Regions from separate parts of the Pedococcus soli genome, predicted to be linked through region 1. Evidence: predicted binding sites of a transcription regulator. Region 1 holds the regulator's gene; the other holds the start of a gene.

Region 1 (5,609 bases):
CCGAGCGCCTGAGCAGGTACCTCGAGACCCTCGGCGAGTGACCCCGACGAGCCGATCCTGCCCGGGGTGACGCCTACCGGCGCCACCCCGGGCACCGGTCAGGACAGGTGCTCCGGCTCCGGTGACTTCTTGTGGTCCCAGTCCGAGCCCGTGGCGTCCTGCGAGGACCCGCCGGCGCTGTCCCCCGACGCGGGCGAGCTCGACGTCGACCGGGCGAGTGAGACCACGACCGACTTCGAGGTCGGGGTGTTGCTGCCGATCGCCGTCGAGTCCAGCGGGACCAGGGGGTTGGTCTCGGGGTAGTAGGCCGCGGCCGATCCCCGCGGGGTGTCGTACGAGACCACCCGGAAGCCGCGAACGCACCGGACCACGTCGTCACCGGTCCACCGGGTGGTGATGTCGACGAGGTCGCCGTCCGCCAGACCGAAGGCCGCGATGTCGTCGGGGTGCACGAAGACCACCTTGCGGCCACCCTCGATGCCGCGATAGCGGTCGCTGAGGCCGTAGATGGTGGTGTTGTACTGGTCGTGGCTGCGCAGCGTCTGCAGCAGCACGTGGCCCTCGGGCACGTGCACCACCTCGATCGGGGAGGCGACGAACTCGGCCTTGCCGGTCTTCGTGTCGAACGTCCGGGTGTCGCGCGGCGGGTGCGGCATGATCATGCCGCCCGGCTTGCGGACGTTGACCTCGTAGTCCTCGCACCCGGGGACGACCTTGGCGATGTGGTGGCGGATGGCGCGGTAGTCGTCGCGCATCGCCTTCCACTGCAGGCCGTACCGGTCCCCGAGCGTCGCCTCGGCGATGCGGGTGACGATGTCGACCTCGGACTTGAGCTGGGGGCTGGCCGGCTCCAGCGGGCCGCGCGACGCGTGCACCGAGCACGTGGAGTCCTCGACCGAGATCCACTGGGCCCCGCTGGCCTGGATGTCCTTCTCGGTGCGGCCCTTGGTGGGCAGGATCAGGGCGGTCTCGCCGCAGACGAGGTGGGAGCGGTTGATCTTGGTGGACACCTGCACGGTCATGCGGACCTTGCGCATCGCGGGGATCGCGATGTCGGTGTCCGACACGGCCTGCACGAAGTTGCCGCCGAGCCCCATGAAGAAGTGGACCTTGCCGTCGCGCATGCCACGCAGGGAGTCCACGACGTCGAGGCCGTGCTCACGCGGCGGGTCGAAGCCGAACTCCTTCTGGAGCGCGTCGAGGAACGTCGCCGGGGGCCGCTCCCAGATGCCCATGGTGCGGTCGCCCTGGACGTTCGAGTGGCCGCGGACGGGAAGGAGGCCCGCCCCCTCACGGCCGATGTTGCCCTGTGCGAGGGCGAGGTTGACGACCTCCTTGATGGTGGCGACCCCGTTGCGGTGCTGGGTCAGGCCCATCGCCCAGCAGTAGACCGTCCGGGTCGACCCGCGCAGCATCTCGGCAGCCTGGGTGATGAGCTCACGGGACAGCCCGGTGACCTCGACGACCTGGTCCCAGTCGACGGCGCGGACGTGGTCGCGCCACTGCTCGAACCCCGTCGAGTGGGTGGCGATGAACTCGTGGTCGAGCGCGTCCCACTCGACGAGCAGCGACCCGATCGCCTGGAACAGCGCGAGGTCGCCGTTGACCTTCACCGGCAGGTGCAGGTCGGCCATCGCCGTGCCGTGGCCGACGACGCCCTTGGGCTTCTGCGGGTTCTTGAACCGCACGAGCCCTGCCTCGCGCAGCGGGTTGATCGAGATGATCTTGGCGCCGTTCGCCTTGGCGATCTCGAGGGCGGACAGCATTCGCGGGTGGTTCGTGCCGGGGTTCTGGCCGGCGATGACGATGACCGAGGCCGTGTGCACGTCGTCGAGGGTGACGCTGGCCTTGCCGATGCCGATGGACTCCTGCAGCGCGATGCTCGTGGACTCGTGGCACATGTTCGAGCAGTCCGGCAGGTTGTTGGTGCCGAACGCGCGGACGAACAGCTGGTACGCGAACGCCGACTCGTTGGAGGCGCGGCCCGAGGTGTAGAAGGTCGCCTCGTCCGGACTCGCGAGCGAGCGCAGCTCGGCGCCGATGAGGTCGAACGCCTCGTCCCACTCGATCGGCTCGTAGTGCGTCCCGCCCGGACGCTTGACCATCGGGTGGGTGATGCGGCCCTGCTGGCCGAGCCAGTGCTCGGTGTGGGCGTCGAGCTCGGCGATGCTGTGCTGGGCGAAGAACTCGGGGGTGGCCCGGTCGCGGGTGGCCTCCTCGGCGACCGCCTTGGCACCGTTCTCGCAGAACTCGGCCGTGTGCCGGTGACCGGGATCGGGGTCCGGCCAGGCGCAGCTCATGCAGTCGAAGCCCTCGGCCTGGTTGAGCTTGAGGAGCGTCTGGGCCGTCCGCTTGAGGCCCATGTGGTCGATGGAGCGCTTCATCGACACCGCCACCGCCGTCGGACCGGCGGCGTGGTCCTCCTGGCCCTTGACCACCAGGTCGGCCTCGGAGTAGTCGCTCTCGTCGTGCTTGCCCATGCGTGAACCTCGTTCTCCGGGTGCCTGGCGTTGCCGGGCGCGTGCCGCGCGGGCCCCGGTCCGGAACCTGCGCCTTCACCCCGAACGTACCCAGTCCCACCCGAACCATGCGCGCCCGGGATGCCCGATCCCCGGTGACCACCCGTGTGCCGCCGCGGGGGTCGGTCCACGGCGGCACACGGGGGAGCTGGGGGAGGGCGGCCGGGGCGCGGCCTCGGTAGCGCTCGGCAGGGCTCGGTAGAGCTCAGTCGGCCCGGACTCGGCTGGGTGGGTCCGGGCGCGGCTCAGACTCGGCGCAGGACCGCCGTGACCTTGCCGAGGATCGTGGCGTGGTCGCCGTCGATCGGCTCGAACGCGTCGTTGTGCGGCATGAGCCAGACCTTGCCGTCCTTGCGCTTGAACGTCTTGACGGTCGCCTCGTTGTCGAGCATCGCCGCGACGATGTCGCCGTTGTCGGCGGTCGGCTGCTGGCGCACGACCACCCAGTCGCCGTCGCAGATGGCGGCGTCGATCATCGACTCGCCGACGACCTGGAGCAGGAAGAGCTGCCCCTCGCCCACGATCTGCCGGGGCAGCGGGAAGACGTCCTCGACGGTCTCCTCGGCGAGGATCGGCACACCGGCGGCGATCCGGCCGAGCACCGGGACGTACGACGCCTCGGGACGCCGGTCGTTCATCCCCGTCTCGTCGAACACCGCCGTCTCGTCCTCGACGCTCGCCCCACCGCGGTAGCCGCGCATGTCGGCCGTCGAGTCGGGGGAGACGACCTCGATCGCGCGAGGGCGGTTGGGGTCGCGGCGCAGGAAGCCCTTGCGCTCCAGGGTGGACAGCTGGTGGGCCACCGAGCTGGGGGAGGTGAGACCGACGGCCTCACCGATCTCGCGCAGGCTCGGGGGGTACCCGCGGCGGTCCACCGAGTTGCGGATCACCTCGAGGACCCGGCGCTGGCGGACGGTCAGACCGTCACCCCGATCGCGGTCGGGGAGCTCCTTGACGTTGTCCTCGCTCATGCCGTTTCCTCGTTTCCGCAGGTCAGGTGGCGTATGCCGCCGTGCTCAGTGCTGTGACGGGTGGGACTGTCAGTGGCCTCTGGTGTGCTGTGAGGCATGAACACAGCGTATGGCGTTCGAACGTCAGTGCCAAACATGTGTTCGAGGCGTGTCTTGAGAAGTTCGAACATGCGTGCTAGAAATCAGCCTAGAGGAACTTCGTACAACCGTTCGAAGGGCTTCGGCCACCTGACCACCACGGAGGACCAGATGAGTGCAGCAGTTGCTTGGGACGTCGCCCCCGCCCCCGTGCGGATGCCCGTTCGGCCCGTGCGCCCGCAGCTCGTCTCGGTGCCCACCGGTGAGGACGTCGTCATCCGTCCGGCGGCGCCGTTGCGGCTGACCCGCGCCGGCCGCCTGGCGATCACCGTGTCCGTGGCCATCACGGCGGTGGTCCTCGCGATCAGCCTGCTCTCGGGGGGCGCGTCCGCAGCGGTCATCGACCACTCGACGACGGTCCAGTCCGGTCAGACCCTCTCCGAGGTCGCGTCGGCCCAGCTGCCGCAGCTGCCGGTCACCGAGGCCGTCGCCCGCATCCAGGTCGCCAACGACCTGACGGGGTCCAACGTCCACGCCGGGCAGACGCTGCTCATCCCGGCCGCCGGCTGAGCGAGGTCACCCCACCCATCACCCGGCATCGGGCGGCGCGGAGAGATCTCCGTGTGAGGGGCGCTCAGGGTTTCGGCGTGATCTTCGGTAGGGCCTTCACGGCCTTGATGTGTCGGTACTTCAACGCCCCGGTGGTGGTGGCGCGGCTGAGGGCGACGTGGTCGACGAGGACCGGTTCACTCAGCTCGGCGATCGGCATCGAGGTCGAGTAGTAGGCGATCCCGCCCCTCATCCGGTACACGACGCCCTTGGTCGTCCGGAGCATCGTCGTGTCGGCAGGCACCGCTCGCAGGCGGTTGTAGGCGCCGCCGTCACCGGCCCGGTCGATGGCCACCTGGTCGACGATCGTCGTGGCCTTGCTTCCGCCGACGTTCGCCCATGCCGAGACGTGGATCGGGGCGCCGCCGGCCATCCGGTAGATCTCCGCCCGCTGCGCGCCCTTGATGAACGTCCCGTCGGGGATGGTGGCCGGCAGGGTGGCGAGGGCGCTGGCCGAGACGGCCATCGTGGCCTTGGCACCGCCGAATGCTGCCCACGTGCTCACGTAGACCGGTGTGGTCCCGACCAGCCGGTAGATCTGCCCGTTCTCCCGGACCTTGAGGAAGCTCCCGGATGCCGGTGGCTGGTAGGGCTGGTCCTTGAAGTGCAGGAAGTTGCTGGGCCAGTTCGCGTCGCCGCGCGGGATGGTCATCCGGGAGGAGTAGCCAGTCCAGGCCGAGTCCGACACGACGATGTAGGAGCTCGTGACCTCTTCCACGTACCCCACGTGGCCGTTGCCGGGCGCGTAGTGGCTGCCGTAGTTCCACTGGGCGATCGCCCCGGTCTTGGCCGTCTGGTCGACCTTGATGCCGCGGTTGCGGGCGCTGGTGGCCCAGCTGCCGCCGCTGCCCATGGCGCTCTGCTGCTTCACCCCGTTCTTCATCAGCCGGTAGGCCGCATAGTTCACGCAGTTGTTCCCACTGGAGTTCACCGGGTACCCCCACACCGACTTCCCGGCGTACCCCGAGAACGAGATGCAGGCGATGGAGTTGGCCTTGCACTCGCGGGAGAGGGTCGCGGCTGAGGCCGGTGGCGCGGTGACCGCGAGTCCGGCCAGGACGACGAGGGCAAGGGTGCCGACGCGGGCGAGGAGGGGGGACAGTCGGGAACGCAGCATGACTTCCTGGGGGTGGGGGACAGGACAGCGCCAGGAGACGCGCATCGCCCCGCCGCGAGGGGTGGCGGCGGACAACCTGTTCAGGCTGGACCGACGGTGTCCGGTTTGTCAGGCAGATCCGGTAAGTCCAACCGTGTAATTCGCCTCCGGTCTCAGATCCCCGTGAGCTCGAGCCCTTTCCCGAGGAACTCGGCCAGCCGCAGTGCCGCGGCACGCACCGCCTGTCGGCCCCTGGCGTCGACGCTGGGGGCCAACCGGATGTCGACCTCGACGACGTCTGCCCGGACGGTGCGCTTCCAGGAGCCGACGTTGGTC
Region 2 (5,609 bases), on a different contig from region 1:
GAGGAGTGGACCCCGCTGCTCTACCTCGGCGACGGGCAGGCCCGGTTCTGGGTCTACGACTCGCTGCTGTCGGAGTTCGCGGCCATGGGCTTCGAGTACGGCTACTCCGTGGAGCGCCCCGACGCCCTCGTCCTGTGGGAGGCGCAGTTCGGCGACTTCTTCAACGGCGCCCAGACCATCGTCGACGAGTTCATCTCCTCCTCGGAGCAGAAGTGGGGCCAGCGCTCGTCCGTCGTGCTGCTGCTCCCCCACGGCTACGAGGGCCAGGGACCGGACCACTCCTCCGCCCGCATCGAGCGCTTCCTGCAGATGTGCGCCGAGGACAACATGACGGTCGCCTACCCGTCGACCCCGGCCAGCTACTTCCACCTGCTGCGCCGTCAGGCCTACGCCCGTCCGCGTCGTCCGCTCATCGTCTTCACCCCGAAGTCGATGCTGCGCCTCAAGGCCGCGAGCAGCATGCCGGAGGACTTCACCACCGGCACGTTCCGTCCGGTCCTGCCCGACCGCCGCGAGCTCGACGCCGCAGCCGTGACCCGGGTCCTGCTGGCGAGCGGCAAGGTCGTCTACGACCTCGAGGCTGCCCGCGACAAGGCCGACGACGGCACGACGGCGATCGTCCGGGTCGAGCAGCTCGCCCCGCTGCCCGCCAAGGAGATCGCCGCCGAGCTGGCCAAGTACCCGAACGCCGACGTCGTCTGGGTCCAGGACGAGCCGCGCAACCAGGGCGCGTGGCCCTTCATGGCGCTCAACCTGCCGCAGGCCCTCGCCGACCTCGGCGAGCAGCGTGCGCTGCAGATCGTCTCGCGCAAGGCCTCGGCCTCGCCCGCGACCGGCTCGAGCAAGCGCCACGCCGAGCAGCAGAACGAGCTGATCACCTCGGCCCTGCGCCAGTGACCCGTCGCTGCTCCTGACCACCGGGCAGCGACCCGCACGCACGACGTATGCCGCGTGGCCCCGACGACCTCGGGCCGCGCGGCATACGCATGTCCCCGCTGCACCTAGGGGCGCTTGACGAACGTGACGCGTTTTCGAGGACCCTCTCGGGCGACGCTGTGGTGGTAGGACGCGTCGTGAATGCGCCGATGGTGGTAACCGCACAAGGGAACGGCCTTGTGCAGGTCGGTCGAGCCACCCCATGCCCACGCATCCTCGTGGTGCTGCTCGGTCCAGGCGTAGGGCCGGTCACAGCCATCGGCCGCGCAGCTGTCGTACGTCAGGGCCAACGCCACCCGTTGAGCTTCGCTGAAGAAGCGCTGGCCGCGGCCGAGGTCGAGCACCTGCGACTGCCCGCCGAGGACTGCGGGGACCAGGCCCGCACCGCAGGCCAGTCGCCGAGCCTCCGAGGCGGACACGTCGTGCCCGGTGTCGAGGTGGGCGGCGCCGAGCCCCGCAGCCAGCCGCTCGTGGTCGAGGGTGACGAGGACCGTGGCGTTGACCTTGCCGGTCAGGTGGTCGGTGGGCAGGTGCTCGAGAAGCTCGACGAAGGCGTGTCCGTACTTCTGGGACCAGTCCAGCCCCTCGGCCCGGAACCTCGCCCACGTCGCCTCCGCCACCCGCGCGTCGCTCAGGTCGGAGCCGCACTCGGCCGCCCTGGCCCGGGCGTCCTGCGCCGCTCGCTGGGCGAACCGACGGGGTGATGCGATCTGCTGGATGACCTTCTTCAAGATCTGCCCGGCGAGGGTGGGAACCGTGAAGTGACCCGTGATGGTCCCGTCGCGGTTGTCGTGCAGCGTCAGTTTGGTGGCGGCCAGCGCTTGCTCCTCCTCGGCGCGCAGGACGGCCTCTTCGTGCGCGTCGACCTCGGCCTGACTGCGCTGCGCCGACGCCAGCGCCCGGCGGGCCGATTGCGCAACGCGACCGGGTCGACCCGACGGGCGACGGCCACCAGGGATCGCTCGATGGAGGCACGCTCCGCGTCGTCGACCCCGGCCGGCAGCTGGTGCGCCGTGCGGGCGATCACGTGGGCGTGCTCCGTCGACAGCCGTCCCTCGGCCAGCGCGGCTCGGGTCGCCCGCAGTCCCTCGCCGAGGGCGGTCGCGAGCCGTACTTCCTTGGCCGCAGTCGCACCGTCCGTACGGGACCTGGGCGCCAGCCAGGCCGCGGTCCCGGTCATCCCCGAGTCCGAGGCGAGATCGGCCCGGTCGACGGCGGCGACGAGGTCGAGCTTCAGCGCCTGCAAGCGAGTCACCGCCCGGTCGACGTCATCGATGAGGACCGAGGCCGCCTGTCCCGAGAGGTCCGCGGCGCGCTCGCACCGGTCCAGCACCGCGTGCACCTGGCGCACTCCATCGGCCACCGCCACGGGCGGTGAAGGATGCAGGGCTGCGATGGCCATGAACCATTGTATTCGAACATGTGTTCGAACGTCAACCCTCTCACAGCTGCCACGTCCGCGTGGCCTCGTCAGCGGCAGGCGTGCACCCCGTTAACCTTGCAGCGTGTACTTCACGGATCGCGGAATCGAGGAGCTCGCCACCCGGCGGGGAGAGGAAGAGGTCTCGTTCGACTGGCTCGCGGAGCAGCTGCGGACGTTCGTCGACCTCAACCCCGAGTTCGAGACCCCCGTCGAGCGGCTGGCCACCTGGCTGGCCCGGCTCGACGACGATGACGACGAGTGACGTCGGTGGCCGCTGGTCACCGAAGACGATGATGAGGACTGACGCGTGAGTGACCCCACCTTCACCCCGAGCGCTGAGTTCCAGGTGGCCGACGACGGGCCCCGTGACGTCGGTCTGGTCTTCCTCGGTGCCTCCCTCGTCGCGGGAGTCGGCGACCCCAAGGGCCAGGGCTGGGTCTCGCGCGTCGTGGGCCGCACCCACCACCCGGACCTGTCCCTCACCGCCTACAACCTCGGGGTTCGCGGTGACACCACGGCCGACCTGCTCGCCCGGTGGCAGGCCGAGTGCGCCCCGCGGTGGGCGGGGCGTCAGGAGAAGCGGCTCGTCGTCTCGGTGGGCGCCAACGACGCGGCCTCGGGGGTGACGCTGGCGCGGCACCGGCTCAACCTCGCCAACATCCTCGACGATGCCGCGAGCAGTGGGATCGGGACCTTCGTGGTCGGCCCGCCGCCCTCGGACGACGATGACCTCAACACCAAGCTCGACGTGCTCGTCGAGGCGCAGGCCGACGTCTGCTCCCGTCGTGGCGTGCAGTTCGTCGACTGCTTCAGCCCCCTGCTCGGTCACGAGCAGTGGCGCACGGACCTGGCCGCCAGCCGGGTGCCGCACCACCCCGGACAAGCCGGCTACGGGCTGATCGCCTGGCTGGTGCTGCACAACGGCTGGTACGACTGGCTGCAGATCTCCCCCAGCTGATCGCCCGGGCTCGGCCCCGGCTTGGCCCAGCCCCCGGTCGCCGCGACGACGAAGGCTCCCCGCGCAGTGCGCAGGGAGCCTTCCGCGTCCGCAGACCGCGCGGCGGTCAGCTCACGGTGAAGACGACCTTGCCGAACACGTCACCGCCCGCCATGGTGGCGAACCCGTCGCGCGCCTGCTCCAGCGGCATCACCGAGTCGACGACGGGTTCGATCCCCTTGTGGGTCACGAACGCCGCGAGCCGCTCGAGCTCCGACCGCGTCCCCATCGTCGAACCGAGGACCCGGAGCTGCTTGAAGAAGATCTTGGTGAGCTCCGCCTTGGCCGGGGCGTCGCCGGAGGTGGCACCGCTGATGACGATGGCGCCACCGGGGTTCAGGGAGTTGACCGAGTGCGACCAGGTGGCGGCACCGACGGTCTCCATGACGGCGTCGACGCGCTCGGGCAGCCGCTCCCCGCTGGCGAACGCCCGGTCGGCCCCGATGTCGAGGGCCCGCTTGCCCTTGGCCTCGTCGCGGGTGGTCACCCACATCCGGTAGCCCGCGGCCTCGCCGAGCTGGACGAGTGCGGTCGCGACACCGCCGCCCGCGCCCTGGACGAGGACGGTGGCGCCCGGGGCGAGCCCGGCCTGGGTGAAGAGCATCCGGTAGGCCGTGAGCCAGGCCGTCGACAGGCAGGCCGCGTGCTCCCACGACAGGCCCTCGGGCTTGGGCACGAGGTTGCCGGTGGGCACCGCGACCTGCTGCGCCAGGGTGCCGTCGTGCAGCTCGGAGAGCAGCGTGCGGCGCGGGTCGAGCGTCTCGTCGCCGCGCCAGCCGTCGCTCGGGACGACCGCGTGGACGATCACCTCGTTGCCGTCGGGGTCCACGCCGGCGCCGTCGCAGCCGAGGATCATCGGCAGCCGGTCGGCCGGCAGACCCACCCCGCGCAGCGACCAGACGTCGTGGTGGTTGAGTCCGGCCGTCCTGAGGCTGACGGTCGTCCAGCCCTCGCGGGCCTGCGGTTCGGGACGTTCCCCGACCTCGAGGCCGGACAGCGGGTCGTCGGCGGACTGGCGGGCAGCGTAGACAGCGAGCATGCCCTCGACCCTAACGGCGGCACGGCGCCATCGCCCGGGAGTGTGGCCCTCGTCGCGAAGGTGACCGACGCCGGGTCGGGCGGGGTCGCGAGAGGGTCAGACCTGCTCGACGACGTCCGGCAGGGCCTGCGCCAGGCTCTCGCGCCAGTCCGGCAGCGGCGCGAGGCGCGCCATCCGCCATGCGTCGTGTCCCAGGACGCTGTACGCGGGCCGCGGTGCGGGCAGGGGGAACGCATCGCTCGTCGTGGGCTGCACCCGCTCCGGGTCGAGCCCGAGCAGCCGGAAGATCTCGCGGGTGAAGCCGTACTTGGTCGTCTCCCCCTGACTGGTCGCGTGCCAGATCCCGAACGGCGCCTCGTCCTCGACGAGGCCGAGGATCGCCCGGGCGACGTCCATCGTCCACGTCGGCTGGCCGCGCTGGTCGTCGACGACCGAGAGGGTGTCGTGGGACCCGGCGAGCCGGGCCATGGTCTTGACGAAGTTGGGTCCGCCGCCGCCGTACAGCCACGCGGTCCGGACGATCCAGGCCCGCGGGCAGTGCGCCTGCACGGCCCACTCACCGGCGGCCTTGGTCCGCCCGTACGCCGACAGCGGCGCGAGGGCTGCGTCCTCGGCATACGGCTCGTCTGCGTCGCCGGCGAACACGTAGTCGGTCGAGACGTGCACGAGGCGGGCACCGGTCTCCCGGCACGCGGAGGCCACGTTGGAGGCCCCGATCGCGTTGACCGCGAACGCCTGGGCCTCGTGCGACTCGGCGTCGTCGACGGCGGTGTATGCCGCGCAGTTCACGACCACGTCGTGGCCGCGGACCGCGTCGCGGACGGCATCGGGGTCGGTGACGTCGAGGTCCTTGCGCTCCAGCGCCGTCACGTCGTCGTCGGGCACCCCGGCGAGCGCCAGCACGACTTGCACGTCGAGGCCGAGCATCCCCCCGGAACCGGTGACCAGCCAGCGGGTCATCAGCGGCCGAGCCGCTCGTAGCGTGCCTCGGCGACCACCTTCGCCGTCCGCCACCAGTCCTGGTTCTCCTGGTACCACGCGATCGTGTCGGCGAGGCCGGAGCGCACATCGGGGTGCGCGGGGACCCAGTCGGTCTCGGTGCGCAGCTTCGTCGCGTCGATGGCGTACCGCAGGTCGTGTCCGGGGCGGTCGGGCACGTGGTCGAACCAGTCGGCCGGCTTGCCCATGAGCTCGAGGATCAGTCCGATGATGTC

Evidence for each region. The regulator LexA, encoded in region 1, represses DNA repair genes until DNA is damaged. The targets are predictions, from matches to a motif close to TCGAACANNTGTTCGA.
Region 2: the regulator LexA is predicted to act here: its motif matches at 2,351-2,366, upstream of ACYVKF_RS04510 (DUF222 domain-containing protein).

What each region holds. Positions count from the first base shown of each region.
Region 1 covers NZ_BAAGSF010000006.1:981,483-987,091, reverse strand. Annotated here, with positions in the region: gene ACYVKF_RS19885 (DUF4259 domain-containing protein) at 1-41, shown strand, start outside; gene ACYVKF_RS19880 (FdhF/YdeP family oxidoreductase) at 99-2,480, opposite strand; gene lexA (transcriptional repressor LexA) at 2,765-3,490, opposite strand; gene ACYVKF_RS19870 (LysM peptidoglycan-binding domain-containing protein) at 3,740-4,138, shown strand; gene ACYVKF_RS19865 (CHAP domain-containing protein) at 4,203-5,294, opposite strand; gene ACYVKF_RS19860 (winged helix DNA-binding domain-containing protein) at 5,447-5,609, opposite strand, start outside.
Region 2 covers NZ_BAAGSF010000003.1:313,251-318,859, reverse strand. Annotated here, with positions in the region: gene ACYVKF_RS04520 (multifunctional oxoglutarate decarboxylase/oxoglutarate dehydrogenase thiamine pyrophosphate-binding subunit/dihydrolipoyllysine-residue succinyltransferase subunit) at 1-897, shown strand, start outside; gene ACYVKF_RS04515 (HNH endonuclease signature motif containing protein) at 1,002-1,667, opposite strand; gene ACYVKF_RS04510 (DUF222 domain-containing protein) at 1,736-2,338, opposite strand; gene ACYVKF_RS04505 (DUF6104 family protein) at 2,442-2,621, shown strand; gene ACYVKF_RS04500 (GDSL-type esterase/lipase family protein) at 2,667-3,317, shown strand; gene ACYVKF_RS04495 (zinc-binding dehydrogenase) at 3,424-4,395, opposite strand; gene rfbD (dTDP-4-dehydrorhamnose reductase) at 4,492-5,355, opposite strand; gene rfbB (dTDP-glucose 4,6-dehydratase) at 5,355-5,609, opposite strand, start outside.